DNA from 4 places in the Brucella anthropi ATCC 49188 genome. Region 1 is predicted to be linked to each of the others. Evidence: predicted binding sites of a transcription regulator. Region 1 holds the regulator's gene; each other region holds the start of a gene.

Region 1 (7,818 bases):
TCACCCCTTCGGCTGAAACCGTCGCTTCGGGCGAATATCCGGTGTCGCGTCCGCTGTTCTTCTACGTGAAGAAGGCTCACCTCGGCGTTATCCCGGGTCTGAAGGAATATGTTGAGTTCTTCCTGAATGACCAGATGATCGGTCCTGACGGCCCGCTCGCCGAATATGGTCTGGTTCCGGCTCCGGACGCAGAACGTGAAGCACAGCGCGCCGCCTTCACCGAAGGCAAGACGCTGGCTGCGAAGTAAGTTTTAATCTGTGGAACGCGGGGATGACGAATCTCCGCGTTCTTCTCCTTTCGCGCCTTTGCACTATGACAGGCGCATCCGCGTGGAACGGTATGGGTGGAAGCTGCACCTCAAAACCGTCCGCATTCATCAGGGCAACCGGGGAAATTGAATGTCCTTCTTTCTGGTTCTCGTCAGTATCGTTGCAATCGGGCTGATCGGATTCTTCATAGGCCGCCAGCGTGCCGTTGCACTGGACAAGGCGCAGTCTGCTTCCGCAAAAGCCTCGCCGACCGAGAAAATGCATTCCCGCCCGCATTATCATGGCTGGTGGGTTTTCCTCGTTTCTGCATTGCCTGCGATTCTGTTTCTCGCTGTATGGGCCGTTGGAACGTCGGTCTATCTCGATCACAGCGCGACCGCCCGTCTGCCGGATGCTATCGAGGACGGCTCCTTCACCAATCGCAGCCTACAGCTTGGCATGGTGCGTGGTCTGGCCAACGGGCTTGACCGGCTGACGCCTGCCGAACTGGAAAGCTTCCCGGCAAACTATCAGGATGCTCGCGCCGTTCTTGCATCCAAGGGCGTGGCGCTCGCGACTGAAGGCCAGGATTACATGGTGCCTATCGCGCTTTACCTGAAAAAGGCAACGGCGCTGACACACACCATCGGTTCGGCTGTTTCCTTGGTGATCGCCATCGCAGGTCTGATCTTCGGCCTTTCCACGATCAGCCGCCGCATGCGTGCACGCAATAATGTCGAGCGTATCGTTCTCTGGGGGCTGATCGCCGCATCCGGTATCGCCATTCTGACGACCGTCGGCATCATCTGCTCGATGTTGTTCCAGACGATCAGTTTCTTCCAGTCAGTCTCGCCGTGGGAGTTCTTCTTCGGCACTGTATGGGACCCGCGCTTTGCCGCCGCTGGCTCGGGTGGTGAGACAGGCCAGTTCGGTCTCATTCCGCTTCTGGCTGGTACACTTTACATCGCCCTTGTGGCCATGCTGTTCGCTGTTCCAGTCGGCTTGTTTTCGGCCATCTACATGGCAGAATATGCGTCGCCCCGAGTGCGCACGATCGTCAAGCCGGTCCTTGAGCTTCTGGCCGGTATTCCCAGCATCGTTTACGGTTTCTTCGCCCTTGTGACAGTCGGGCCCTTCCTGCGCGATCTCTCGATTGCCATTGCAGGCGGTCAGGGCTTCATCATGGCGCAGAGCGTTCTGACCGCTGGTCTCGTCATGGGCGTGATGCTGATCCCCTTCGTGTCCTCGCTCTCCGATGACATCATCACAGCCGTGCCGCGGACATTGCGCGACGGTTCGCTTGGTCTTGGTGCAACCCGCTCCGAAACCGTCAAACGTGTTGTCCTTCCTGCCGCTTTGCCCGGAATTGTCGGCGCGCTTCTGATGACCGCATCCCGCGCCATCGGCGAAACCATGATCGTGGTTCTTGCCGCCGGTGTTGCGGCACGCATCAACATCAATCCTTTCGAGGCGATGACCACCATCACGGTGAAAATCGTCAACCAGCTCACCGGCGACCTTGAGTTCAACTCGCCGCAAACGCTGGTGGCCTTTGCACTCGGCATCACGCTTTTCGTCCTGACGCTGATCATGAACATCTTTGCGCTGCATATCGTGCGCAAGTACCGGGAGCAGTACGAATAATGACCGATACGACCTTCAACGCCAGCGACGCCACGGCACAGCCGACGCGCCGCGATATCGGACTGAAACGCCGCTACGCTGCCGAACGTCGCTTCCGCTATTACGGTATTGCTGCGATCGCCATCGGCGTGTTCTTTCTGTGCGCGCTTCTCTTCTCGGTGTTTTCCAAGGGCTATACAGCCTTCTGGCAGACGACGCTTTATCTGCCGGTCAAGCTTGAAGAAAAGGTGATTGACCCGGGCAACAAGCGCGCGACCGATCCGAATGTGCTGATCACGGCCAATTATCCGCTGCTGGTGCGCAATGCATTGGCCGAAAAACTGGGTGTTGCTGCGACAGACCGTCCGGCAATGCGTGATCTGGGCCGCTTCTATTCCGACGGCGTGCGCATTCAGCTGCGCAAGATGGTGATGGACAATCCATCGCTCATCGGCACGACGCAGACCGTTCCTGTTCTGGCCGGCGCCGACATCGATTCTGCCTTCAAAGGTCAGATTGACCTTTCCGTGCCGGAGACGAGCCGTAAGGTTTCTGACCGTCAGGTGGGCTGGATGAAGATGCTTTCGGAAGAAGGCGTCATGAAGGAGGCCTTCAATACAGGTCTCTTCACCTTCGGTGCCTCCAGCCGTCCGGAAACCTCCGGTCTCGGCGTCGCGCTTGTCGGTTCGCTCTACATGATGCTGATCGTTCTCGGTCTGTCGCTGCCTATCGGCGTCGCCGCTTCAATCTATCTGGAAGAGTTCGCCAAGAAGAACCGTTTCACCGACATGATCGAGGTGAACATCAACAACCTGGCAGCGGTTCCGTCCATCGTGTTCGGTCTGCTCGGGCTTGCTGTCTTCATCAATTTCTTCGGCCTGCCGCGTTCGGCGTCACTGGTCGGTGGTCTGGTGCTGACGCTGATGACGCTTCCCACCATCATCATCGCGACCCGCGCCGCCCTTCGCGCGGTGCCGCCGTCGATCCGCGCTGCGGCCCTCGGTCTTGGTGCATCGAAAACACAGATGGTGTTCCACCACGTCCTGCCGCTTGCCGCACCCGGCATCCTGACGGGAACGATCATCGGCCTTGCCCATGCGCTTGGTGAAACCGCACCGCTTCTTCTCATCGGCATGGTGGCTTTCGTCGCCGACGTGCCGTCCACGCCAATGGATCCAGCGACGGCATTGCCTGTACAAATCTACATGTGGGCGAATGAAGCAGAACGCGCCTTTGTGGAACGCACGTCAGGCGCTATCATCGTCCTGCTTCTGTTCCTTGCCGTGATGAATATTGCAGCAATCATTCTGCGCCGCCGCTTCGAGCGCCGCTGGTAAACGGGAGTCGAAAGCTATGAACCTGATGACTGAACGATCTCTCGAGAAAGCCGTAGGAGAAAAGATGAACGCCAACGCCAATTCCATAAAGATGCGCGGCGACAAGGTTTGCGTATTTTATGGCGAGAAGCAGGCGCTGTTTGACGTCGATCTGGAAATCCAGGAAAAGATGGTCACGGCGCTGATCGGCCCTTCGGGTTGCGGCAAGTCTACCTTCCTGCGTTCGCTTAACCGCATGAACGATACGATCGAAGGCTGTAAGGTCGGTGGCAAGATCACGCTCGACAATGAAGACATCTACGATCCGAAGATCGATGTCGTCGAACTGCGCGCCCGCGTCGGCATGGTGTTCCAGAAGCCGAATCCGTTTCCGAAGTCGATTTATGAAAATGTCGCCTACGGCCCACGCATTCACGGTCTCGCCCGCACCAAGGCCGATCTTGAAGAAATCGTCGTGACGAGCTTGCAGAAGGCGAGCTTGTTCGAGGAAGTGAAGGATCGTCTGCACGATGCGGGCACCGGTCTTTCGGGCGGCCAGCAGCAACGTCTTTGCATCGCACGCGCGATTGCGGTGAGCCCGGAAGTCATTCTCATGGACGAACCGTGCTCGGCGCTCGACCCGATTGCGACCGCGAAGGTGGAAGAGCTGATCGACGAACTGCGCCAGAACTATACGATCGTGATCGTCACGCACTCCATGCAGCAGGCCGCGCGTGTTTCGCAGCGCACCGCCATGTTCCACCTCGGCAATCTGGTCGAAGTGGGTGACACGGAAACCATGTTCACCGCGCCGACCGAAAAGCGCACGCAGGACTACATTACCGGACGCTTCGGCTGATCCGGAACTGCGCTTCAACAGATAGACAGTGCGGCTTCCCCGCAATTTATATTACGAGGTCTACTATGCCGTCTCAGCATACCGTTCGCTCCTACGACGAGGAATTGAAGTTTCTCTCCCATAAGATCGCCGAAATGGGCGGACATGCGGAACGTATGGTCGAGCAGTCGGTCGCCGCTATCGTCAATGCGGACAATGCGCTCGCACAGCGCGTCATCTCCGACGATCTCATTCTCGATGCCAGCGAGCGCGAGATTGACGACAAGGCTGTGATGATTATCGCCAAGCGTCAGCCCATGGCTGTGGACCTGCGCGAGATCATTGGCTCGATCCGCATTTCTGCCGATCTGGAACGCGTGGGCGATCTGGGCAAGAACATTGCCAAGCGCGTTGCCGCCGTTTCGGAATCACGCCAGCCGGTAAAGCTTTATCGCGGGCTCGAAACACTCGCCGAGCTGGCGCTGACCCAGCTCAAGGATGTTCTCGACGCCTATGCGTCGCGCTCGGTGCAGCAGATCAATGTCGTTCGCGACCGCGACGACGAGATTGATGCCATGTACACGTCACTGTTCCGCGAGCTGCTGACCTACATGATGGAAGACCCGCGCAATATTTCCGCCTGCACGCATCTTCTGTTCTGCGCAAAGAATATCGAGCGTATCGGCGATCACGCGACCAATATTGCGGAGACCGTCTACTACATCGTGACCGGCCTGCAAATGCCGGCCGAACGACCCAAGGAAGACCTGAGCCACGGTATTGTCGTGGATGAGGCGCGTAAACCCTGAACTGCAGCCGACCGGACCACGGTCTGGCGGTTGAGAATGAGTGAATAGCGCGGCGGCACGCGGTCGATTGGGGGGATTGTATCCACCGCCCGCCGAATTTGGATAGGGAAATACTGGATGTCACAGGCACCCAAAATCGCTGTGGTAGAAGACGAAGAGGCGCTGAGCGTTCTTCTTCGCTATAATCTTGAGGCAGAGGGCTACCAGGTCGATACAATGCTGCGCGGCGACGAAGCCGAGATCGCCTTGCGCGAGAACGTACCGGATCTGCTCATTCTGGACTGGATGTTGCCGGGCGTATCGGGCATTGAGCTTTGCCGTCGCTTGCGCCAATGGCCGGAAACCGAACGCCTGCCCATCATCATGCTGACGGCACGTGGCGAGGAAAGCGAACGTGTTCGCGGCCTGAGCGTCGGTGCGGACGACTATGTCGTGAAGCCATTTTCGACGCCGGAACTGCTGGCGCGCGTCAAGGCGATGTTGCGCCGGTCGAATCCGAGCATTCTTTCGCACGTGCTGAAAGTGGGCGACCTGGTTCTCGACCGCCAACAGCATCGTGTCTATCGCAAGGAAAAGGAAGTTCGTCTCGGACCAACGGAATTCCGCCTGCTCGAATATTTCATGATGTCGCCCGGTCGTGTCTTCTCACGTAGCCAGCTTCTGGATGGCGTTTGGGGACCGGACATCTATGTCGACGACCGCACGGTGGACGTCCATGTCGGACGGCTGCGCAAGGCGATCAATGTCGGTCGTGCGCTCGATCCGATCCGCACCGTTCGGGGTGCGGGTTATTCTTTCGGGTGACCGCTGCGGTCATCTCGGCGTCAGGAACTGAACTTGTCCGACCCACCACGGTATCCGTGGCGGGTCGTTTTTTGTTTAAGACCCAGCTTTGCAAGGTGCGGATCGTGCTCGCCCGATTCGCATTGCAACAACCCGAAACGGGTCTCAAAAGTATGATCTCACGCGATGTTACAAATCTGTTGTCAAAGTTGACAAAGAGCAATGGAACCGGCCTGGAAGCAGAAATTCTGCAGAAGATTTGAAACACCACGAATGTGTATGCAAAAAAAGTACAAGCAAAAGCGAATTAAGGCAGCGATATGGCGTGTATTGCGAGACTTTGAATCTCGTTAAATCAATATCTTACCTGAATCGCTAATTCTCGTTAAGGAATTATTAATATATTTAAAGGGCTTGTAGGCACATTCGCAATCTCGATTCGGAATTGTTTTAGGACTTTTCAGCGGTCTCCAGCATTGTTGGGATTTGACCCGCCGCCTTTTTTTGGCCTAAAAATTCCAAAACCTTGAATTCGATTGAGCGACTGTAGGACGTGTGATTTTGATCTTCGTCCTCTTTGACTTGCACCGCAGTCAGACGTTCGCGCACATCGTTCCAGATGTGTTCGCCTGAATGGATGACTGGATCAGTTAAGGGTCCTAACATGAGACTGAGCCATTGACGCGCGCCGCGAAGTGGAAATTGCCCGCTCTTATCGGGCTGGTGATTGCGCCTTTCGTGGTGACCGGTTGCACGACAACCGGAACCTCGGGAAAAGCCAATTCGGAAAAGACGGCGGCAAGCCACGTCAAATCCGTCAATGGCGTGAAGACCTACACCTACACCGCACGGGACAAGAATTGCCTTGAACGTGCGATGTTCTTCGAATCCAATCGTTCGAGTTCCGACGGTCTTCTGGCTGTTGGTACGGTCGTCATGAACCGTCTCGCGTCGGGACGTTATCCGGATACGATTTGCGGTGTCGTCGGTCAGAAGAACCAGTTTGCGCCCGGTGTGCTTACCCGCCAGATGAATTCCAAGGCGCTGCCTGATGTTCAGGCCGCTGCCGACGCGGTTCTGAAGGGTGAGCGTCATCCGAAGCTCAAGAACGCCATGTTCTTCCACACGGCGGGTCTGAAGTTCCCTTACAACAATATGCATTACGTGCTCGTAGCCGGTGGAAATTCCTTCTACGAGAAGCGCAATCGCGACGGTTCGCTGCAAAATCCGGTTCCGCAGGAGCCATACAATCTGGCTATGGCCTATTCGCCGCAATCGCCTTCCGTTCCGCAGGATCCGTCTTATGACGTGACCCTGCCGCAGACCGGTCCAGTTCCGGGAACGGAACCGACCGTTCAGGTGGCACTCGCGGAAGCGGCAAAGGCTCAAAGTGTGGAACAGAGCACTGGTGCTGGTCCGCAGGCCCGTGGCGAACGACTGGCACGCCATCGCGGTGTGGCTGCACCTCAGCAGGAACAGCATATGCAGGTGGCTTCCTACCAGCCGCAATTCGATACGACAGCCCCGCAGCCGACATCGCTTGGCTATGCTCCGGCAAGCCAGAAGCAGGCTGACGCCATTGGCGCGCTTCTTCTGTCCCAGGACCGTCCAGAAGCACCGCTATAAGAGGCGATTTTACAATCAGATAATCTGCAACGCCGGTCTGGTTCTACCTTACCGGCGTTTTGATTTTTCTGGCTGATTGTCGTCGCTTTTCGGCGAAAGTTTCAGCGATAGATCGGGCGATAGATCACCATCGGAGTGTCGTAGAAATCGACCTGATTCTGCCAGGCACGCCGGTCAGCTCTGCGATCGAGGTCCAGTCGCATGAGACAGTTGGCGAAAGCGTCAGTTTTGGCCTTGAAGCCATAGCTGCGGCAGGTCTGTTCGTCGGCCGCACGACGTTGTTCAGGTGTCATGGTCACGCAGCCCGCCAGAAGGCCGATAACGCCCAGCAAAATAAGCATTTTCTTATTCATTACTGTCTGCTTTCTCCTGCAACTGACTGCAGAATTACTATACTGCAAAGGCAGGAAAAAAGGTGGTGAAATTATGCCGTCTGATAAACTGTCGGTGATTCCATATCCAAAAAGGTCTTCCACCCATGGCTCATGAACAGCTGAACCCAGTCATCGATCCGGTGAAACTCGAACGTCTCGCGGAAGTCGCCGTTCGCGTTGGTCTGCAATTGCGCGAGGGG
Region 2 (7,818 bases), 510 kb from region 1:
GAATGCAATCGTGCAGGGCGATCCACTCGATCCTGCCACGATGATCGGTGCACAGGCTTCCAGTGAGCAGCTGGAAAAAATCCTGAGCTATCTTGATATCGGCCGCCAAGAAGGTGCTGAAGTGCTGGCAGGTGGCGAGCGCAATATTCTGCCGGGCGATCTGGCTGGCGGTTATTACGTCAAGCCAACCGTATTCAAGGGCACTAACAAGATGCGCATTTTCCAGGAGGAAATCTTTGGACCGGTCGTGTCTGTTGCAACCTTCAAGGACGATGCGGAAGCGCTATCGATTGCCAACGATACGCTTTACGGTCTGGGTGCCGGTATATGGACGCGTGATGGCACGCGTGCCTATCGCTTCGGGCGTGCCATTCAGGCCGGTCGTGTGTGGACCAATTGCTACCATGCCTATCCGGCACATGCGGCATTTGGCGGTTACAAGCAATCGGGTATCGGTCGCGAAAACCACCTCAAAATGTTGGATCACTATCAGAACACCAAGAACATGCTGGTGAGCTACAGCCCGAAGAAACTGGGTTTCTTCTAGCCGAAGCTGACCCCGGAACTGCAATACGGAGAAAACATCTTCGTATTGCGCTCAATCAAGGGATGGAACCGTTCCTCATGCCAGTATTGCGTCGAGCATAACGGTTTCCAATACCCCTCCCAAGGGGGCCTGGGCGGAAACGCCCGGGCGACCTTCTTCTAGTGCCTCCGGAAAGCATTCAGTTTTCGACATTCATTTCTTCCCTCCCCCAGGAAGCCAGCTCAGTTCGACAACGAAGGAGAAACTTCATGGCAAAGACAATGAAAGCCGCTGTGGTGCGCGCATTCGGAAAGCCACTGACAATCGACGAAGTGCCAATACCCGAGCCCGGACCGGGACAGATACAGGTTGCCATCCATGCGTCCGGCGTTTGCCATACCGATCTGCATGCAGCCGAAGGCGACTGGCCGGTAAAGCCCAACCCGCCATTCATTCCGGGGCATGAAGGCGTCGGTTATGTTTCGGCTGTCGGTAGCGGTGTCAAACACGTTAAGGAAGGCGACCGCGTCGGCGTTCCATGGCTTTATACCGCATGTGGCCACTGTCGTCATTGCCTGGGCGGCTGGGAAACACTCTGCGAAGAGCAGCTTAATACAGGCTATTCGGTCAATGGCGGCTTTGCCGAATATGTCGTTGCCGATCCGAATTTCGTTGGTCACTTGCCGAAGAACATTGATTTCAACGAAATCGCGCCGGTTCTCTGTGCTGGCGTAACGGTTTACAAGGGCCTCAAGGTAACCGACACCAAGCCCGGTGACTGGGTTGTGATTTCCGGTGTTGGTGGCCTCGGTCATATGGCGGTGCAATATGCCAAGGCAATGGGGCTTAACGTTGCCGCTGTCGACATCGACGACAGAAAGCTTGATCTGGCGCGGAAACTTGGCGCGACGATTACCGTCAATGCCAAAACGCATAATGATCCGGCGGCCTATATCAAAAAAGAAACCGATGGCGGTGCGCAAGGCGTGCTGGTTACGGCTGTTTCGCCGATCGCATTCGAACAGGCCTTGGGCATGGTATCGCGTGGTGGGACTGTATCTCTAAACGGTCTGCCACCCGGTGACTTCCCGCTCTCAATATTCAACATGGTGCTGAACGGCGTCACCGTGCGCGGCTCAATCGTCGGTACGCGGCTCGATCTGCAGGAGTCGCTGGATTTTGCTGGCGACGGCAAGGTCCGCGCTACCATCCGCACGGAGAAGCTCGAAGATATCAACTCCATCTTCGATGATATGCGCCAAGGCAATATTGAAGGTCGCGTAGTCGTGGACCTGACTCAATAGGCAAGTTGGGCTAATATTAAGAGAGGGCGGTGAATTTCCGCCCTTTCGTATCATGGAGGAGGATATGGTTGAGGTAGCTCCCGGCGACGGCAAGGGTCAGGTTAGCGCCACGGCGGCAGCGCTTGACCTCATCCGTGAATTGCAGGCCGAATATGGGCCGATCATGTTCCACCAGTCGGGTGGTTGTTGTGACGGGTCATCACCGATGTGCTATCCACAAGGAGAATTTATTGTCGGCGATACGGATGTAAAACTGGGCGAAATCGGTGACGCTCCGGTCTATATCAGCGGCCCGCAATATGACGTCTGGAAGCATACCGAACTCATCATCGATGTCGTTCCGGGGCGCGGAGGCATGTTCTCCCTCGACAATGGGCGCGAAGTTCGGTTTCTGACGCGTTCGCGGGTCTGTTCGGTTCCCTGATTTCTCTTTTCGTTTTGTGGCGAAGCGGTTAGTTAGATCGGAGAGGGAGGGAGACGATCCAACATGGCCGCAGCAGGAAAACGAGCAACCATTCATGATGTGGCACGCCTTGCCGGTGTGTCGATCAAGACAGTTTCACGCGTCTACAATGACGAACCGAATGTGCGCGAAGCCATTCGCGAAAAAGTCAGGCAGGCGGGGAGTGAGCTCCGTTACCGTCCCAATGCTGCAGCGCGCAACCTTGTTGAACGGCGTTCTCACCTGATCGGACTTTTCTTCGAGAACCCCAGCGCCAGCTATGTCACCGAACTGCAGATGGGCGCACTGGAACGGCTGCGCGACACGCGATACCGGCTGCTGATCTTCCCCGTCGAAAATCGCGAAGACATCCGTGGTGCGCTGATCGAAACAGCCCACGCTTCCGGTCTCGACGGCATCATCGTGACGCCCCCCATGTCGGACGATCCTGAAATTCTGGCCGAACTGACGGCTTCCGCAATGCCATTTGCCCGTGTCGCAGGCGACGCGAACGTGCACCCGACCGATAGCGTCACGATCGATGACGAAGCGGCTGGCGTCGATCTGATGGAGTATCTTCTGAAACTCGGCCATCGCCGGATTGCGATCGTGATTGGCGATCCAACCCATCGCTCGGCAGAGCTGCGCCTCGCGGGCTATCGCCGCGCACTGGAAGAGGCGGGGATCAAGCGCAATCCCGATTATGAGGTACAGGGTGGCTTCAGTTTTGCGAGCGGTCTCGCTGCCGGAAAGAAGCTGCTTTCGCTTGAGGAGCCACCCACCGCTGTGTTTGCGTCAAACGACGATATGGCCGCCGCCGTCATGCAGGTCGCCTATGACCGCAACATTGCGATACCTGATCAGCTAACGGTGGTTGGCTTCGATGACAGCGCGATTGCCAGCATGGTGTCGCCGCAGATCACCACCGTCCGCCAGCCGATTTTCGAGATGACCCGCGATGCGGCGGACATGCTTCTCAACCAGATCGAAACCGGTCACCTGTCAGCCTCCCGGCGGATTGAGTATAAACTCATCATCCGCCAGTCATCGGGAAAAGCGCCGGTATAGGCCTGTCTAACTCTGTGCTGGACGCGAGGGGAAGAACCGCTCGCGAGCGAAATTGCTGCCGAAGATCATGTCATATTGCAGCATCTGATAGTCACGCAGGAGAGGAGGAAATGGCGGCCTCTGTTGCCAGCCTTCCTCGACTTTCTCCGAACGGTCGAAAACCGCATGATTGTCAACGACCTGGTAGCGCTCATGCAACTGACGCAGGAAGCCTGTGTAATAGGGATGCTGCATACCCGCCATATCCAGAATGTGCAGGGGCAGGAAGGCAGGGCTGATCGTACCGGTTCCCCGCTCGGCGCCACGTTTATTCGACCAGAGAACAAGCGGCGTTTCGTGTTGCAGCATCATATCGGCGGCAGGCGCTGTGCGGCTCGCGACCCGGTTTGCCATGAGCCCGGTCTCGACATAGACGGGGCCGAGTGGTGGCAGATGGTCACCGAAGAAGACGAGAATGGTTTCGCGGTCGCGCTTCGACGCCCATTCCATCAACCGTGCAAGGCTCGCATCGGCATCCATGGCGCCTTGCGAATAGGAACGGATCGACTGGCGCGTGTGCTCGCTGGCGTCAGTCTGCACCTCAAGTTTGGAATCCGGGTAACGATTGGCTTCGTAGGGGCCATGTCCCTGAAGCGAGACGGCAAAGAAGAAGAACGGCGCATCCATGGAATCTGCTTCGCGGATGATTTCATCGGTCAAAGCAGCGTCGGAGGCCAATGAGCCGCGCTTTTCCAGCGGTGGCATGTTTTCTTCTGACATGAACTTGTCAAAGCCCATGCTTTCATAGACGGGGCCGCGGTTCCAGAACCATTGGCGATAGGGGTGGATGGCGCGCGTCGCATAACCCTGATCCTTGAAAAAGCTTGCAAGCGAGGGAAGCGGGCGACGGATATATTGCTGATAAGGGATACTGCCGGAGGGCAGGAAGGCTTTGGAAAAACCGGTCAGAGCCTCGAACTCGACATTGGCAGTCATGCCACCGAATTCTGGCGAGAAGACATGGCCGGATTGTTCCGCCCGGACTGTGGGAATCGGGTCGGCGCTGAAAGCCACGCCCGGAAGGCGGGTCGGATCCCAGAAGGATTCGCTCATCACCATAATGACGTCAGGCTTGCTGGTATCGAATGCAGCAGGGATCAACTGCGCCGGCGGTTCGATGGCGGCAATTGCTTCGGAAGAATAGCCTTCTGGAGCGAAGACGGTAGCCATTGGCACATTCAGGATGAAGGCCATGGTAAAGCCGTTATGGGCGTAGTTTTCCTTCTGGTCCCACATGATCGGCAGGATGCGCAGACGGTCGCGCGCCAGCGAAAAACTGGCATAGTCGGAAATCACTGCGAACCAGGCGAGCAAGGGCAGCGCGAAGGCAATACGCAGCATCCGACCCTTCCATGGGATCGGATCAAAGCGCCGCCACCAGAACAGCGTCACGGTGATCATCACCGCTGCCGAAGCGATGATAAGCAGGGCTATGCCGACCGCACTCCACGGGCGGTCACGCACCAGAAGCGGCAGAAGATCGACGATCTGACGGGCATAGAGAAAATCGCTCGGATAAAGCGGGTCACCGAGATAAAGGCTCTTTTCGCGTGCAGTTGTGGCCGCAATAAGCGCCAGCGGGCCGACAACAAAGAAGCCATAGTGAATGCGTCCGAAAATAGCGTCGCTTGCTGTCAGGACCACGACGAAGAGCGCAACGGTCGTCCATGCAGGCTTATGCGGTGTGCGGAAGAACTGCATCGTGTCGGTGAACGAGCCGCGCACGATCCATTCGACAGCGAAAACCAGCAGTGTTGAAAGTACAATGGAAGCGAGCGCAATTGCGGCGAGGCGCAGCGGCCAGGCAATACGGGCAGGCCCGAAAATCGCGGCATCGCTCCAGCGACGCGCTGCGGTATTTTCCATCACACCCGGCATGTTTTACTCACTAACTCCCGCACTTCTACAAAAAGCCTGTCACATTTCTGTCATGGAAATGTCAAGGCACGCTTGGGCCGCGAGTGATACGCACCGTGATCTGAATGGATGATGAATGGAGCATGTCTCCCGAAAGTGGGAACCGGTTTCGGGATAAAGACATGCTTAAAAACAAACAGATAGAGCATTTCTAATGATTCAATCAAAACAGGGAATGCTCTAAAATGAAAACAGGGCCGGAACTATTCCGGCCCTGTCCATGGCATTATAGCGGATTGGATTACGAAAAGACGTCTTCCAGTCCCTTGGTCAGTTCCAGCGCCTGCCGCTCGAACAGGCGGCGATAGATACCGCCCGGCTTGCGGATAAGCGCATCATGATCGCCTTCTTCAAGGATCTTGCCCTTGTCGAAAACCAGCAACCGGTCAAGCGCACGAACCGTCGAAAGCCGGTGCGCAATGACAAGCGTCGTACGACCAACCATCAGCCGTTCCATTGCCTGCTGGATCAGCACTTCCGATTCTGAATCGAGGCTCGATGTGGCCTCATCCAGAATAAGGATTGGTGCATCTGCCAGAAAGGCACGGGCAATCGCCACACGCTGACGCTCGCCGCCCGAAAGCTTCACACCCCGTTCCCCGACAAGCGTTGCATAGCCTTTCGGCAGGCGGCTGATGAAGTCATGCGCGCTTGCGAGGCGTGCAGCCTCTTCGATTTCCGCCTGTGTCGCACCGGGGCGGGCATAGGCGATGTTCTCGGCCAGCGTCCGGTGAAACAGGATTGGCTCCTGCTGCACGATGGCGATCTGCGATCTGAGCGATGCCTGTGTGACTTCGGCAATGTTCTGTCCGTCAATCTTGATGGCACCGCCACTGACATCGTAGAGACGCTGGATCAGCTTGACGAATGTCGTCTTGCCCGAGCCCGAATGACCGACCAGACCAACCCGTTCGCCTGCCTCGATCTTGACCGAAAAGTCGCGATAGAGGGCTGCTTCGTGGTTGCCATAGTGGAAAGTGACGTGATCGAAGGTGATCTCGCCATTTCCAATCTTGATCGCCGGTGCACCTGGCTTGTCGGCAATGCCGTAAGGCTGTGCCTCGATGTCGACCAGTTCTTCCATGTCGTTGACCGAACGCTGCAGGTTGCGGATATGCATTCCTACGTCGCGCAGATAGCCTTGCAACATGAAGAAGGCTGTCAGAACGAAGGTGATATCACCCGCCGTTGCCTTGCCCTGGCTCCACAGATAGAGCGCAAAGGCGATGACCACGCCGCGCATCACCAACAGGTTCGCGCCCTGAATGAATCCATTCAGCGTACCAATCAGCCATGTGCGGCGTGTGCGACCGCGCCACTTGGAAACGACCTTTGCAAGACGCGCATCTTCACGGCTTTCCGCGCCAAATGCCTTGACAACGGCGTTGCACGAAATGGCATCGGCCAAAGCGCCGCCCATTCGCGTGTCCCAGCTATTGGCAAGCGTTGCCGCAGGCGCAACAAAGCCAAGCGAAATCACGATCGTGCAGACGATGAACAGCACCGAACCGATTGCAACCAGCAACCCCATCAGCGGCCAGTACCACGATAGAAGTACCACCGAACCAACCAGCATCAGGATTGACGGCAACAGTGCCACGATCAGCGTATCGTTGAGCAGGTCGAGCGCCCACATGGCACGCGAGACCTTGCGCACGGTCGATCCGGCAAAGGCGTTGGCGTGCCAGTCTGTCGAAAACCGCTGCAGCTTACGGAACGAACTTGCTGCCATGTCGCTCATGATCTTCAAGGTGAAGTCCGTGATGACATAGAAGGTCAGCTGACGCGTAATCAACGCCAGCGCACCCAGCGCAAGCAGGATGATCAGGGCGTGGATGGCCGCATCCCATCCACTGTCGCCGCCAAGCGACAATGCGTCGACCAACCGACCGGAATAGAGTGGTGTCAGAACATCTGCGGCTGTTGCAAGCAGCATGCCGATTATCATCAGCGTCAGCCGCAAGGGCTGACTTCGCCAATGGCCGAAAGTGTAGCCGAGGACATTGCGGAAGGCAGGTCCCCGGAAATCTATGCGAAACCGAGTCATATCTATAATACCAGGCCGTGTTTAAACGGATTCTGGTTCCTTTAAAGAAGACAAAACAAGCAGCCGGTGAGGGCTGCGGCAAATTTGGAAGTTTTGGAATCTGCCCTTTTAGGGAGGGCGTTCAGGCCTCAGCCTGCAATGCGGGCCAAAGACTTAAAGCTTGGAAGCGCCCGCGCAAACACTGGGCACCATGGGGAATGGGTAATAGACACGCATCTCATACCTCTTGCCAGTGTTGCAGATGGGTGCACAATAAATGAGCAAAAATTTTTGCCAAGGCGCAAAATGACGAATTTTCTATCCAACCATTTGACTGTGACAAATTTGCAAGCCTTGTTTTAAGGAGTGCTGATCCAGCTTTCAGCCCTTTGCTGAACGGATATTTTCACTTTTTCCGTTACAGGACGGCTCCGGCCTTGCAATTCTGCCGCTCATGGGTGAAGGGTCGTTCTGAGATATATCAGAGCCGTGCGGC
Region 3 (7,818 bases), 1.2 Mb from region 1:
GCGCGCAGACACATTTCCCGAATGCGAACCGCCGCGTACGACATTCGGCGCTCCCATAAGCACCGACATTCCGGAATCTTTTGACGCTTTCGCAGCTGTATGTGTCGTGGGAAATTCCGCGACGCGTATTCCCTGTGCCTGTGCTTCCGCGACATGCTCTGTCGTCGCGTCATCGTGGCTCGCCAGAATAACCCCGCGCTGGTGGCACAATTCGGCAATCGCCTTGCGTGTCGGCGCGGAATATTGCTGGGACTGCCCGATACGCCGCTCGCAATAGAGCCGGAATTCTTCTTCCGAGAATTTCAGCTTGCGAATAAAATATGTCTTGTAGGTTTCGATATCCGTGAACTGACGCTGCCCCGGCGCGTGATCCATCAGCGACACCAGCCTGACCAGCGCCTGATTGCCAAACTGTTCGAAGGCAGGAAGGCAGTCGGGTGCGGAAACCTCGCAACGCAAATGCAGGAAATGGTCGGCGCGCAAACGGCCCGCATCGCGGCCTTCGGCAATTGCCGACGATAGCTTGCGCATATCGTCGATACCCGTTTCGGCGTCGTCATCAAAGCCAATGCGCAATGCGTCGAAAACGGTGGTAATCCCTGAGGCGGCAATCTGGGCATCATGCGCCTGTACGGCGGCAATAGGGTTCCAGCGCACCTTTGGGCGCGGAGCATAGTGTCCTTCGAGATGATCTGTGTGCAGTTCCACCAGTCCCGGCGTCAGGAAGTCGCCTTCCATATCGTCGCCGACACTGGAGGTGCCGGTAGAGATATCGGCGATCTTGCCGTCGACGAGCTTCAGCGAACCGAGAACGACATCGTCGGAGAGCACGATACGGGCGTTGCGCAGAACCGTTTCATTTCCCATTGCTTACGGCCTCCCAACCGCTCGTGAGGCCCGAGCAGACGCAACCTTACCACCGGTCAGAGGATGCAGCGAATGAATCTCGAAAGGAGCCCCTTTCTCAGGTTCCACGAACAGAGCGAGATTCGCAACCTCTACGGCGTCGTCCAGCAGCGGCGTAAAGAATTCGTCCAGCGTCCGCTCCACGCGGGCGCGGTCTTTCTCCTCAACCGGGCCGGTCAGGGTCATGTGAAAGCGGAACTCCTCGAACACATAAGGATAGCCCCAGCGTTCGATGTTGTGCCGCTGTGTCTCGCTGAGACGCTCCGGCCGCCGCTTTGCAATTTCCGCCTCAGTGAGCGGTGCGCGAAACCGGTCGAAGGCAACGACAACATCATTGGCGAGCTGGTTCAGCTCAGCAACCGGCTCTTCCGGCACGAGCGCGAAGAACGGGCCAATTGCATGCAGCTTCAAACGGGGAATGACGACCGGTGACGCCGACGATGCGAAATGCATCAATGCGGAAAGCAGGTCATTTTCAGTATGCTCTTCATCCAGACGGAACGGCGCTTTCATGGTCGCATGAAAACCATAACGGCGCGGCTCTTCGGTCAGCTGGGCGATTTCAGCGGTCGCGAGTGAGCGAATCGCAGGCATTTTGACCGGCTCCCCGCTGAACGCATTGCGCCCGAGCCAGTTTGCGGCAACCTTCAAAAGCGCATCATTGGATGGCGGCGTGAAATAAATCGCATAACGCATGTCAAATCCTTAGGCGAGGTTCGCTACACGACGTCAGCGGAACTCCAAAATATCAGGTAATGCATCGTGCTTTTGAAAAGCTATCCCGATTTTGAGGGCGATGCAGTCGGGGGATGCTTACACAATGAATGTGGCAAGTCGATAAAGGCTGGATGACTACCGACAAACCAATTTTACATAGCGGCAAATTAGTATAGGCGTTAGCCCCATTGGAAGTGAGGAGACTGACATGGGCGGATTTGCGTCTATCGGCGAATGCATGATCGAGCTTTCAGGCAATGAAGGCGATCAATGGCGCATGGGTTTTGCGGGTGATACGCTGAACACCGCCTGGTACATGCGGGCACTGATGGAGAAATCCTACCCTGTCGAATATGTGACCGCTTTCGGCGAAGACAGCTTCTCCCAGAAGCAGCGCGTATTCCTGACATCAAATGGAATCGGAATCGCCCATAGCCCCATTATTGACGGGCTTCATCCCGGTCTTTACGCAATCACGCTCAACGGCGCCGAGCGTTCCTTCACCTACTGGCGGAGCGACGCCGCCGCAAGGCGTCTCGCCAGCGACCGCGAAGCCCTGGAAAAAAGCCTGACCGGCCGTGACATCATCTATTTTTCGGGCATTTCAATCGCCATCATCCTGCCCGAGCATCGCGACACGTTTTTCGATGTCTTGCGGAAGTGCCGCGCCGCCGGCTCACGAATCGCATTCGATCCGAATTTCCGCCACCAGCTCTGGCCTGACCGGAAAGTTGCGCAGGAGATCATCAGCGAAGCGATGCGCATTGCGGATATTGCCCTACCCACATTCCCCGATGAACAAGCGCTCTTTGGCGACAAGGATGCCGCCGCCTGTGCAGATCGCCTTGCCGCACTCGGCGTGAAAGAGATCGTCGTCAAGGACGGCACCGAACCGGCTCTGGTCGTCTCCGGCGATGAAAGTGTGTCAGTTCCGTCCGTTGTGGCGCAAGCCGTGGACACCACCGGCGCTGGCGACAGCTTCAACGGTGCCTATCTTGCTGCGCGATTGAACGGGCTTGCTCCGGTGGATGCAGCCCGCAAGGCGCATCTGGTTGCAGCGCGTGTCGTCGAGATACGCGGCGCGCTCGCTCCGATGGAAACCGCACGCGCCGCTTTTGCTGATTGATTATTTTTCGCGTGAAAAGCTGAAATGGCTGGTCTGGGCGTAAATCTCGCCCGGACGCAATATTGCCTGCGGGAAATACGGATATTCCAGCGATCCCGGCCATATCTGCGGCTCAAGACAGAAACCCGCGTGTTTTCCGTAAGGCTTGCCCATCAGGCCGATGCAATCATTGGCCATGGTGTTGCCTGCATAGAACTGAACGCCCGGTTCTGTCGTTGAGATATCGAGACGAATACCGGAACGAGCGCCCTTGACCGACGCGCATGGGCGCAATGGTCCCCGCGCTGCGGTCAGGCAGAAATTGCTGTCGTACTGGACCTGACTGCCATTCTCCTCAAAGCGAATCGGACGGAACTCCCGGAAATCGAAAGGCGTTCCTTTGACCGGCAGAACGCGTCCGTCCGGAATGAGAGCATCATCGACCGGCATATAGGCGTCGGCGTCGATCTTGAGCTGATGATCGAGGATATCGCCCTCGCCGCCATCATCGAGATTGAAGTAGCTGTGATGCAGCAGGTTGCAGACGGTCGGCTTGTCGGTCACCGCTTCCAGCCGCACGATGAGCGTCCCATCCCCGGTGAGCATATAGGTGCAGCTGACATTCAGGTTGCCGGGAAACCCCATCTCGCCATCGGTTGCCACCGTCGCAAGCGTCACGAAATCCGGACCGTTTCCGGTTATCTTCCAGACGCGATTGCCGAGCCCCTTGCTGCCGCCGTGCAGGTTGTGGCGGCCCTGAAAATTCGGCTCTACCTCGCAAGTCGTTCCGTCCAGATCAAACCGGGCATTGCGGATACGATTGGCCGAACGACCCGCAATCGCACCCAGATGCGGTGAATGGGCCGGATAATCGGCAAAGTCGCGATAGCCGATCACCAGCGGAGCCGCATGGCCCTCCATGCGCAGATCCTGAATGGCTGCGCCCCAATTGATGATCCTGGCCGTCAGCGGGCCATTGGAGATCGTGAGCCGGTGAACCGCCTGCCCGTCCGGTGCATATCCAAAGATTTCCGAATTCACTTTTGCCCGCCTGTCAATGATGCAGCGATGAGATGCTCATGAAGCCGCATCATCGTGCAGTACGCAAGACACATCGTGATCAAATAATGATTTTGAACCAATCTTGATTGAATGCATGAACAAGTAGTTTTCACACTATTTTCTTCTGAAGAACCAATGATATCCTGAGCTATAAATTACTGTTTTTTATCGATAAATACTAAATTAGAGGCTTTTTCAATGAAATCGAATTTCCAGAAAGTCATGCCTTATATTTTTAGTGAAGAAGGCGGATATGCAGACAATCCCGCTGATCCCGGCGGCGCAACCAATATGGGTATCACCATCGCAACCCTGTCCGCATGGGACGGACATCAGGCATCGCCCGAAGACGTAAAGGAAATGATGCCAGCAACTGCCACGCAAATCTATCAGGTGCAATTCTGGAACAAGATCGACGGAGACAACCTGCCTTCGGGTCTCGACTACGCCCTGTTCGACTTTTCGGTCAATTCAGGTCCCGCACGCGCGGCAAGGATGCTGCAAGGTATTCTGGGCTTGCCCGAAGATGGAATAATTGGAGCCCAGACGGTTGCGGCCGCCAATATGCGATCTACCGACGAGGTCATCAATGCTTTGTGCGATGCACGCGCATCCTGGCTGGAAGGATTGTCTACAGCCTCAACCTTCGGCAAAGGCTGGCTCGCCCGTGTCGAACGGGTACGTTCTCGCGCGCTGGCGCTCGCTGCCAACGCGCCCATCATCCATGCCGCAGGACCGACGAATGATATCTCACCCAAGGCCCGTCAGGGCGATATGGCCGTCACATCTGTTTTGAAGCACCCGGAAGCTTTGGGGACAATGGGGAGCGTGGCATCAGGCCTCGTGGCAATTGCATCGGGGAATGGCCCGGTGCAATACGCACTGGCAATTGTGATGATCGCCTGTGCTGCGGTTGGTCTTTGGTATTTTGTGCGGCGCGTCAGAAACGAACCCTAGCCCAGTTGTAATAACTCAGTTTTGAGAATATTTCCAAAATTAGAGTTTGTCTTTATGTTGCGCTTCGTATGTTGCGCGCCTTATATGCGGTTTTGAAAGCTCGGTGACTATGAAAGTAATATGACTTTCCCTGTCACCGGAAAAACGCTAGACACGCGCAAACAGTCAGATGCGTGCCAACTGTGGCACCGCCATGAATAAAGGAATCGAAACTTGTCCTCTACTTTTGACAAAGTCGCCGACATCATCGCCGAAACCAGTGAAATCGACCGTGACACCATCACGCCAGATAGCCACACCATCGACGATCTGGGCATCGACAGCCTCGACTTCCTCGACATCGTCTTCGCCATCGACAAGGCTTTCGGCATCAAGATTCCGCTTGAGCAGTGGACCCAGGAAGTGAACGAAGGCAAGGTTCCGACCGAAGAATATTTTGTTCTCAAGAACCTCTGCGCAAAAATCGATGAGCTGGTTGCAGCCAAAAAAGGCTGATCCGGCACATAATATGGCGGTATTGAGGGGTGAACAGAAATGTTCGCCCTGATTCCGTTTCTGGTAGCGCGAATTTTTCGCGTGTCAGAGCAGTCTCAGCATCGACGGACAAACGGGACCCATGCAGAACAATAAAGTCGTCATCACAGGTATCGGCATCATCTCCTCGCTCGGCGAAGGGGTCGATGTGCATTGGAACGCTTTCTCGAAGGCTGGCACTGAGCCGCGCCTCGAAAAGGAAGCCTTTGCGCCTTACACTGTTCATCCATTGGGTGAAGTGGACTGGAGCCTGCAGATTCCAAAGCGTGGCGATCAGCGCCAGATGGAAACCTGGCAGCGCCTTGGCACCTATGCCGCAGGGCTTGCTCTGCAGGATGCTGGCATGAAGGACGACGAGGCGCTTTGCGCGACCATGGATATGGTCGTGGGTGCCGGTGGTGGCGAACGCGACATCACCGTCGATATGCAGATTCTGGATGAAGGCCGCACCCGCAACGATCGCGGCGTCATGCTGAATGAGAAACTCTCGACTGAACTTCGCCCGACCCTGTTTCTGGCGCAGCTTTCCAACCTGCTCGCAGGCAATATTTCGATCGTCCACAAGGTGACCGGTTCTTCGCGTACCTTCATGGGCGAAGAAGGTTCCGGCCTTTCGGCTATCGAAACCGCAGCGGCGCGCATTCGCACGGGTCAGAGCACTCATGCGCTGGTTGGCGGTTCCTACAATGCCGAACATTTCGACATGATTCTCGGTCACGAGCTTGGCGGACTGCTCAAGCATGATGGTTGGGCGCCGCTCTGGCAGCGTGACGGTTCGGCTGGCGGCGGCATGATTTCCGGTTCCGGCGGCGTGTTCCTTGTTCTGGAAAGCGCTGACCACGCAGCCAAGCGCGGCGCACGCGCCTATGCGGAAGTTGCCGGCATCGAAAGTGCACAGATCCGGCGCGACAATGCCGATCTTACGAACACCATCCGTGAACTCATCCTCGCAGCCAATGACGGCAAGGACCCCTCCTATGTTGTTTCCGCTGCTTCCGGCGCCCATGAAGCGACCGGCGCGGAGAAAACCGCATTGGACGCTCTGTCAGCCACTTATCGCGGCATATCCGGCCTGACCGGTCATTTGCGCGAAGCGCAGTTCCCGCTGGCGCTGGCACTTGCGGCCATATCCGTCTGGAAAGGCGAGGCTTTTGCACCGCTGGATGCATCCGAAAAGGATGCCAGTGGCCCAATCAGCGAAGCAATTGTCACCGCAGTCGGAGCGACTCGTGCCGAAGGCGCAGCAAAGCTGGTGAGAGTATAAGATGACGAAATATACAGACCATCTCGGCCGTCCCATTGTCGCCATCACCGGCGCAGGTGTGGTTTCCTCGCTCGGTCAGGGCAAGGAAGACAATTGGGCTGCATTGACCGGCGGAAAATCGGGTATCCATGCCATCACCCGCTTTCCAACCGACAACCTCAATACACGCTTCTCCGGAACTGTCGATTTCCTGGCCGAAAGCGATGTGGGCGCATCGGCGCTCTCCGAAGCGCTGGCCCGGCTCGCAGGTGAGGAAGCCCTTGCCCAGTCCGGTCTTTCGTCTACCGATTTCGGCGGTCCGCTTTTTCTGGCGGCTCCTCCGGTCGAACTGGACTGGAAAAGCCGGTTCGCACTTGATGCGACCGTGAAGAATGAAGGTCCGGCAAGCTATCAGCTCCTGCTGGAAGCATGCCGCCGCGCCCGTCAGAATGACCTCTTCAATACGACCCAGTTCGGCTATATCGCTGAACGCCTGTCGGAAGCTTTTGGCACGCGCGGCCTGCCGATCACGCTTTCGACCGCATGTGCCTCGGGTGCGACTGCGATCCAGCTTGGTGTCGAAGCCATCCGTCGTGGCGAAAGTGATCGGGTTCTTTCCATCGGAACTGACGGCTCCGTCTCTGCCGAAGCCCTGATCCGCTTTTCGCTGCTTTCGGCCCTTTCCACCCAGAACGACAAGCCGGAAAAGGCTTCCAAGCCCTTCTCCAAGGACCGCGACGGCTTTGCCATGTCGGAAGGTTCCGGCGCGCTGGTGATGGAATCACTCGAAAGCGCTGTTGCACGCGGCGCCAAGGTTCTGGGCATTCTGGCCGGTTGCGGCGAAAAGGCCGATGATTTCCACCGCACCCGTTCCAAGCCGGACGCTTCACCTGCCATTGGCACGGTGCGCGCCGCATTGGCCGATGCCGGTCTGACCGAAGAGCAGATTTCTTACATCAACGCCCACGGCACCTCGACGCCGGAAAACGACAAGATGGAATATCTGGCGCTTTCGACCGTATTCGGCGACAAGCTTGCCTCCATCCCGGTTTCCTCCAACAAGTCGATGATCGGCCACACGCTGACCGCTGCAGGTGCTATCGAGGCAGTCTTCTCGCTGCTGACGATCCAGACGGGCACCCTGCCCCCGACCATCAATTATGACAATCCGGACCCGGCTATTCCGCTTGATGTCGTGCCGAATGTGAAGCGTCAGGCAGAAGTTTCTGCCGTGCTTTCCAACTCGTTCGGTTTCGGCGGACAGAATACGAGCCTTGTTTTGGCGGCAAATCCG
Region 4 (7,818 bases), 610 kb from region 1:
TCGGTCGTATCGACCTCAAGATCGATGGAATCGACATCGGCAAAGCGCTTGAACAGCACGGCCTTGCCTTCCATCACCGGCTTGGATGCGAGCGCACCCAGATTGCCGAGCCCGAGAATGGCGGTGCCGTTCGAAATGACAGCGACGAGATTGCCCTTTGCCGTATAGTCATAGGCGCGGGCGGCGTCTTCAGCGATTGCCTTCACCGGCACGGCAACGCCCGGAGAATAGGCGAGCGACAGATCGCGCTGCGTGGTCATGGGCTTGGTGGGGTTGATCTCCAGCTTGCCCGGGCGACCGTGCGCGTGAAAGTCTAGCGCTTCCTTCTCACTGGCTGTGGGTGCGCGTTCTGATGTGTTGCCCTTCGGCGTCGAGGCTGGCATGTTCCCTCCGGTTTCATCTGCGGGAGAACCTCGATAGCGCCAGTCACGCATCGTGTAAACAGTGCTTCGAGGAATAGATATTCATCCAAAAACGATGGAATACGAAATTTTATAACTTTAGCCTCGCCGGCTAAGCAATAAATGAAGGTTTTTAGATGGAAACGACGGCTAACGAACACGGCTCGGAAGCGGAAGAAAACACCGCCGAGGCAGCGCCCGTTCGCCTGACGCCCATGATGGAACAATATATTGAGATCAAGGCGGCGAATGTCGATTCGTTGCTCTTCTATCGCATGGGCGATTTTTACGAGCTGTTCTTCGATGATGCAGTGGAAGCCTCTGCGGCACTCGGCATCACGCTCACCAAGCGCGGCAAGCATCTGGGCGAGGATATTCCCATGTGCGGCGTGCCGGTCCATGCCGCCGACGATTATCTGCAGAAGCTGATCGCCAAGGGCTATCGCGTCGCGGTTTGCGAACAGGTGGAAGACCCGGCAGAGGCGAAGAAGCGCGGCTCCAAATCGGTGGTGAAGCGCGATGTGATCCGTCTCGTCACACCGGGCACGCTGACCGAAGAAAAGCTGCTGGATCCGTCCGAAGCCAATTTCCTGATGGCGATGGGGCGCACGCGCGGCGATGGTGCGCTGGCGCTCGCCTGGATCGACATTTCAACCGGAACTTTCCGTGTGGCGGAAACCACGCCGGACCGGCTTTTCGCCGATGTGATGCGGGTCGACCCGCGCGAACTGGTCGTGGCTGACAGCGCCTTCCACGATGAGGAGCTACGCCCGGTCTTCGATCTGGTCGGCAAGGCGGTAACGCCGCAACCGGCGACCCTCTTTGACAGCGCGGCTGCGGAAACGCGCATCCAACGCTATTTCAATGTGGCAACGCTTGATGGTTTCGGCCAGTTCAGCCGTCCTGAACTTTCAGCTATTTCCGGTGCAATCGCCTATATCGAGAAGACGCAGATTTCCGAGCGCCCACCCTTGATGCGACCCGAACGCGAACATGAGGGCGGCACGCTTTTTATCGACCCGGCCACACGCGCCAGTCTGGAACTTGCCCGCACCATGTCGGGCAATCGAGACGGCAGTTTGCTGAAGGCGGTTGATCGCACGGTGACGGGCGGCGGTGCGCGACTCCTTGCCGAACGCCTGACCGCGCCGCTGACCAATCCGAAGGAAATCGCGCTGCGGCTCGATTCCGTTTCCTGGTTCCTGAGCGAGCAGTCGCTCTGTGAAGCCATGCGCGCGGAACTGAAGGGCGTGCCGGATATGCCGCGCGGTCTTTCGCGCCTTGCCGTCGGGCGCGGTGGCCCGCGTGATCTGGGTAGCCTTGCCCGAGGCTTCGAGGCTGCGCATGTCATTGCGAGCCTGCTGGAAAGCGCTTTGCTGCCCGACGAACTGGCACATGCCCGCGATGCCGTCAGTGCCATGCCCGCCATCTTTACCGCCCATCTCGACCGGGCCTTGGCTGATGAATTGCCGCTTCTGAAACGCGATGGTGGTTTTGTACGCGGAGGCTATAATTCCGAACTCGATGAAATGCGGGCTTTGCGTGACCAGTCACGCCGGGTGATCGCCGGTCTGCAGGCCAATTATATCGAAGAAACCGGTATCAAGTCGCTGAAGATCAAGCATAACAATGTGCTTGGCTATTTTATCGAGGTGACGGCCAACAATGCCGGGGCGATGACGGATACGGATGAAGCCAAGAGCCGTTTCATCCATCGCCAGACCATGGCCAATGCCATGCGCTTTACCACGACCGAACTGGCGGAACTGGAAAGCAAGATCGCCAATGCTGCCGACCGCGCATTGTCAATCGAGCTTGCCGTGTTTGAGGAATTGACGGCGGAAGCGGTCTCCCATGCTGATAGTATCCGTGCCGCCGCATCGGCGCTCGCTGTTTTCGACGTCTCGGCATCGCTTGCCGTGCTGGCGGAAGAGCAGGGCTATTGCCGCCCGCAAGTCGATGACAGTCTGTCCTTTAACATTGTCGCGGGTCGTCATCCGGTCGTAGAGCAGGCCCTCCGGCGTCAAGCGGCCAATCCGTTCGTCGCCAATGATTGCGATCTCTCGCCGCAAGCAGACGGCGGCAATGGTGCGATCTGGCTTCTGACCGGCCCGAACATGGGCGGTAAGTCAACCTTCCTGCGCCAGAATGCGCTGATTGCGATCATGGCACAGATGGGCTCCTTCGTGCCTGCGGGTTCTGCAAAGATCGGTGTCGTGGACAGGCTGTTCAGTCGTGTCGGTGCTTCCGACGATCTGGCACGCGGGCGTTCAACCTTTATGGTTGAAATGGTGGAAACGGCTGCGATCCTCAATCAGGCAGGCGAACGCTCGCTGGTGATCCTCGATGAGATCGGGCGCGGTACAGCCACTTTCGACGGATTGTCCATTGCCTGGGCAGCGGTTGAATATCTGCATGAGAAGAACCGTTGCCGGGCTTTGTTTGCCACGCATTTCCATGAAATGACTGCACTTTCAGAAAAGCTTGAGCGGCTTTCCAACGTCACCATGCGGGTCAAGGAGTGGGACAATGATGTCGTCTTCCTGCATGAGGTGGCGAAAGGGGCTGCCGATCGTTCCTATGGCGTGCAGGTGGCGCGTCTGGCGGGGCTGCCCGAAGCGGTCGTCAATCGCGCGCGCGATGTGCTGCACCAGCTTGAAGCGGGCGAAACCTCGGGCAAGGCGGACAAGCTGATCGATGATCTGCCGCTGTTCTCTGTCGTCTTGCAGCAGGAAAAGCCGAAGCTGCAGGTTCAGGGGAAAGATAGTGACCTGACCAAGGCTGTCTCTGCAATCAGTCCAGACGAACTGACTCCGCGAGAAGCGCTGGATCTGATCTACAAGTTGAAGGAACTGGCAGGCAGGGCGTGATGGGTTCTGGCCAGGTAGGGTGCCCCAGTCTGTTTGAGATTCTGGTTATGACGAGCCGAAAATGGTGATGTTTGCGACCCGGAACGGAATGTACTTTTGGGTACATGAGCACCGGAAGCGCAAAACAGCGCCGTTTGCAGGCCGTCAGAACCGGAATATCTACAGACTACACGAAGCGGTTCGCTTCCGCGCCGTAGTAAGTGATGTAGCGGCTGGAAATGCGCTCAATCGGCAGGATGATGAAGACATCGGTTGTGCCGAATGCCTCGTCGATTACTGCGCCGTCTCCGATCATCGCGCCAAGACTCAGATAACCCTTGACCAGTGGCGGCATGGAGAACAGCGCAACCTTGTTGTTGATCGCTTCCTTCGGCATCAGGTCCATGGCCTGATAACGATTGGGCAGGGCACGAACGTCCCAGTCATCGGTGGCACGGCAGTTGTGATGGAGGAACGACAGGCCGAGCGCGTGCGCTGCAGGCACCGCGCCGTGGAATGAAGCACAGCCGAACATCACATCGATGGAATGGCGGCGGCAATAGGCCCAGGCACCTTGCCAAAGAAGCTCGACAGTGCGCTTGGAGCGGTATTCCGCCTTCACGCAGGAGCGACCCAGTTCAAGCAGGCGGAGGTTCGGGCGTGAAAGGGCCAGACGCTGCACGTCATATTCATCGGCAGAATAAAAGCCGAGCGCCTGTTCTGCCTGATCGCTACGCATCAGACGATAGGTGCCGACAATCTGCTGATGCTCCGGCACGGGCAGGGCGGTGTCATAAACGAGCAGATGATCGCAAATAGCGTCGAAACGGTCAGCGTCTCGAAGCTCCACGGCTTCGATGCTTTCCCTGCGTGCGCCCATTTCGTCGAAGAAGACGCGGAAACGCAATTCCTGCGCGGCTTCTACCGCCTCGCGTGAATTTGCAAGCCGTACTTCCAGCGATCCGATGCGTCCCAGAACGATGGGATCGCCGTTGGACGCGAACAGCGCCTGTTGTGCTTCTAAGCCTGACATGACCGTATCATCAATGATTTGCTGGTCCATTCCAAGCAGTACTGTCATGATGATGGCTCCTGATTTGTCTATTCACGTATTCCTGAACGGCTTTCCCACGGATATTTCGGCGAGAGCTAGCCAATTCCAATCCTTGTTCAGCCGATTGCATGGACAGGGTGTCCAGTTCGACCGAAGCAGTACAGATTCAGTGCTACGCGACGATGACAGAAGCATGTCACCAATGTGTCAATTCGGATGACTGGACCTTATCCTCTTCAAAAAGCTTTTAATTTTAAGAGATCAAATTATGCGAAAGGCAGGGACTGTTCAACCCGGCGGGTTAGCGGGCGGCCCGTTCGCGCCGCCAGCCGAGGAATTCCTCCAGAATTATGAGACCTGCACCGATTGTAATGAAGGTGTCGGCGAGGTTGAAAACTGCGAATGACCAGGTTGGCAGGTGAAACAGAATATAATCTACGACGTAACCGTGCATCACGCGGTCGATAAGATTGCCGATGGCGCCGCCGACGACAAGTGCAAAACCGTAGCGTGCGAAGATGCGGTCCGGCGCGTTGGTCCACCACAGGTAAAGTACGAACAAAATAACTGCTGCGGTGATTGCGACCAGTCCCCAATCATGCAGCCATGCCAGCATGGAAAAGGCGATGCCCTCATTGTGCGTACGAAACAAGGCAAGGAACGGTAGCAGGTCGATCTGCTGGCCGTAGCCCATCCGCGTTTCCACCAGATGTTTGACACCCTGATCGATCAGTATGGTGAGAACAACGACGAACAGTGAGGACCAGACTGCGTGTCGCTTCATCCGGAAACCCTTTCATCGAGCGTGAGTGCGTCGCGACGAATTTCGTAGAGCATGACGCCGGTGGCAATTGCAAGATTGAGGGAATCTGCACGGCCTGCCTGCGGAATGCGAGCAAGCTTGTCGCAAGTATCGGCCAGACTGTCCGGCAGGCCCTGCTGTTCGTTGCCCATCATCAGCACGACCGGCTTGTTGGCATAGGGAATGGTGCGATAGTCGACCGCACCTTTCAGATGGGTGCCGACGACAAGGCCCGAAATGTCCTTGCGCCAGTTGAGGAAGTCGGCTTCCGTCACTTTATAGAGCGGCATGGAAAAGACCGAGCCCATCGTGGCGCGCACGGTTTCCAGCGAATAGGGGTCGGTGGTGTCGCCGATCAAAATGATGCCCTTGGCGCCGACCGCATCGGCGGTACGGATGACAGTGCCCAGATTGCCGGGATCGCGCACGCGGTCGAGCGCGATATAAACATCGTTGTTCTTCGGCTTGAGGTTTGCGAGCGGGCGATATTGCTGTTCGAAAACACCGACCACCATTTGCGGGTTGTCGCGGCGGGTAATGGCAGCCATGATCTTTTCAGTCACTTCCAGCACCAGCCCGCCCTTGGCGAAGGTGCGGGCGGCAACCTGCTCGACCATCTTGTTGCCCTTGCCGGACTTGGCGAAGACCAGCGTCTTGATGCGCCAGTCCTGTTCGAGCGCGTCGATGACGAGCTTCAGCCCTTCGGCCAGAAACACGCCCTGCTGGTCGCGGAATTTTTTCAGCGCCAGCGAGCGGAGATCTTTCACGATAGGGTTGGTGAGGCTGGTGACTTCCTTCACCTGACCTACCTTGGAATATTCGGCACGAGAGCCGCCTTTGGAAAAATCGTCGTCACGGCTCATTTTGCTACCCAGCGGCTGAACATGGATGTGGAAAGCGCGCGTCCTCCCGACTGATCGGCGGAACGTTCGCGCAGAATAAGTTCGCCCGATTCGACTGTACCACCAAGGCCGGTGAAACGGTCGCGCATCAGTTCGTGAATGGCGAAGAAGGATGCGCGGATCGAATAGGCAGTCAGGATGACGGCGAGCGGTTTTGGCGTCAGGATGGACCGGCATGTATCGACCATTGCGGGCAGATGCTCGAACAACTGCCAAACCTCGCCGCTCGGTCCGCGCCCATAGGCAGGCGGATCAAGCAGGATGATGTCATAGAAACTGCCGCGCCGTTCCTCACGCTGAACGAATTTCATCGCGTCTTCACAGATCCATCGGATTGGCTTGTCCGAAAGCCCGGCCATTTCCTGATTTTCACGCGCCCAGAGAATGGCCTTCTTGGAGGCATCCACATGGGTCACTTCCGCACCTGCACGTGCCGCTACCAGCGAGGCGACGCCCGTATAGCCGAAAAGATTGAGCACCTTAACGCTGCGTCCAGACTTTACCCCATCTCGGATAAGCCCATCCATATAGGACCAATGCGCGGCCTGCTCTGGGAACACGCCGACATGGCGGAACGAGGTGAAACGGCCATGAAAGGAAATGCCATCGTGCTGCATCGGCCATGTTTCGCCGAGCGGCACTTTCGGAAAGGCCCAGCGTCCCATACCTTCCTCGTCGGTGTTGCCGGTGAAGACGGCGTCGGCCTGATCCCATTCCCTTTGTGGCAGGCTTGGCAGCCAGATTGCCTGACCTTCCGGGCGGACGATCCGATAGGGACCATATTGCTCGAGCTTCAACCCGTTGCCGCTGTCGAGAAGCGCATAATCGGGCGAGGGTTCCGTTTCGAGGATGAGCGGCAGTCGTTCTCCCGGGCGTGCGCCGGCATAAGGCTTGATTTCGCGAAGCGGAGTAGCGGGCTTGTCGTCTACGGGCTTGGGTGCGGCCTTGGCGAATTGGGGACGCGGCTTTTTGAAAGACGAGCCTTTATTGTCAGACTTGCCATCAAATCGGCCTTCAAATTTGCTTTCTGAACGCGGCGCATCATGTCTTGCGCGCTCGAAACGACGGTCCTGTTTGCCGCCCGACGGCTTTTTGCCTTTTCCCTTTGGCGCTTTCACCCGAAACTCCAATCATCATGATTGGGGTCTAGGTAGGATAAACAGGGCCGGTGTGAAAGGGGAAAACGACGTTCAATCGCGCTTCGACCATGAAAACCCGGAAGTTTTGCCTCCGGGTTTGAGAATAGCAGGTGTTTCAGGAGTTCACGACCGGCATATTGCGCTTTTCGGCGGCGGTGCTCCGTTCAAGCAGGCGCGCAGCTTCCTGCTTGTACATGCGCTCCTTGCGGCGGTGCTTGCCTTGTGTGAGCCACGTCACCAGTGAGCCAATGACAACGCCGAGAAGAAGCGCGCCGAACAGCCACAGAAACAGAGGCGCATTATAGGACAGAGCGGGATTGCCCGGATTGAACGGATCGATCGTAAACTGCACCGATGCGCGATTGGCAACCGACAACGCAATCAGAGCCACTGCAAGCGGCACGAGAACGATGATGGCGATGATGCGTTTTGCCGCCATGATGTTTATCAGACTGCGCCGTTGAGACGGTCGCGCAGTTCCTTGCCGGTCTTGAAGAAGGGAACCCACTTTTCTTCCACATCCACCGTTTCGCCGGTGCGCGGATTGCGACCGCTGCGGGCAGGGCGGTTCTTCACCGAAAAGGCGCCGAAGCCGCGCAGCTCAACACGATTGCCTTCGGCAAGAGCGTTTGTGATCTCGTCGAATACCGCGCCCACGATGTTTTCGACAT

The links. Region 1 encodes PhoB, which activates phosphate uptake and scavenging genes when phosphate is short. Its sites were predicted from a motif close to TGTCATNNANCTGTCAT; they were not measured.
Region 2: the regulator PhoB is predicted to act here: its motif matches at 5,295-5,311, upstream of OANT_RS01460 (LTA synthase family protein).
Region 3: the regulator PhoB is predicted to act here: its motif matches at 1,744-1,760, upstream of OANT_RS12300 (DUF1045 domain-containing protein).
Region 4: the regulator PhoB is predicted to act here: its motif matches at 4,499-4,515, upstream of olsB (l-ornithine N(alpha)-acyltransferase).

Annotation. Positions count from the first base shown of each region.
Region 1 is NC_009667.1:793,713-801,530, reverse strand. It holds gene OANT_RS03985 (PstS family phosphate ABC transporter substrate-binding protein) at 1-248, shown strand, start outside; gene pstC (phosphate ABC transporter permease subunit PstC) at 400-1,893, shown strand; gene pstA (phosphate ABC transporter permease PstA) at 1,893-3,209, shown strand; gene pstB (phosphate ABC transporter ATP-binding protein PstB) at 3,274-4,047, shown strand; gene phoU (phosphate signaling complex protein PhoU) at 4,113-4,835, shown strand; gene phoB (phosphate regulon transcriptional regulator PhoB) at 4,953-5,639, shown strand; gene OANT_RS03945 (cell wall hydrolase) at 6,297-7,244, shown strand; gene OANT_RS03940 (hypothetical protein) at 7,346-7,597, opposite strand; gene OANT_RS03935 (aminopeptidase) at 7,723-7,818, shown strand, end outside.
Region 2 is NC_009667.1:281,018-288,835, forward strand. It holds gene adh (aldehyde dehydrogenase) at 1-547, shown strand, start outside; gene adhP (alcohol dehydrogenase AdhP) at 796-1,830, shown strand; gene OANT_RS01450 (DUF779 domain-containing protein) at 1,895-2,254, shown strand; gene OANT_RS01455 (LacI family DNA-binding transcriptional regulator) at 2,318-3,340, shown strand; gene OANT_RS01460 (LTA synthase family protein) at 3,347-5,257, opposite strand; gene OANT_RS01465 (ABC transporter ATP-binding protein) at 5,538-7,343, opposite strand.
Region 3 is NC_009667.1:2,488,986-2,496,803, forward strand. It holds gene OANT_RS12295 (alpha-D-ribose 1-methylphosphonate 5-triphosphate diphosphatase) at 1-867, opposite strand, end outside; gene OANT_RS12300 (DUF1045 domain-containing protein) at 871-1,602, opposite strand; gene OANT_RS12305 (sugar kinase) at 1,832-2,749, shown strand; gene OANT_RS12310 (aldose epimerase family protein) at 2,750-3,769, opposite strand; gene OANT_RS12315 (glycoside hydrolase family 108 protein) at 3,989-4,747, shown strand; gene OANT_RS12320 (acyl carrier protein) at 4,961-5,242, shown strand; gene OANT_RS12325 (beta-ketoacyl-ACP synthase) at 5,364-6,545, shown strand; gene OANT_RS12330 (beta-ketoacyl-ACP synthase) at 6,547-7,818, shown strand, end outside.
Region 4 is NC_009667.1:178,750-186,567, forward strand. It holds gene OANT_RS00800 (NADP-dependent malic enzyme) at 1-383, opposite strand, end outside; gene mutS (DNA mismatch repair protein MutS) at 539-3,271, shown strand; gene olsB (l-ornithine N(alpha)-acyltransferase) at 3,438-4,331, opposite strand; gene lspA (signal peptidase II) at 4,606-5,088, opposite strand; gene OANT_RS00820 (TrmH family RNA methyltransferase) at 5,085-5,969, opposite strand; gene OANT_RS00825 (RsmD family RNA methyltransferase) at 5,966-7,126, opposite strand; gene OANT_RS00830 (lipopolysaccharide assembly protein LapA domain-containing protein) at 7,263-7,586, opposite strand; gene OANT_RS00835 (integration host factor subunit beta) at 7,595-7,818, opposite strand, start outside.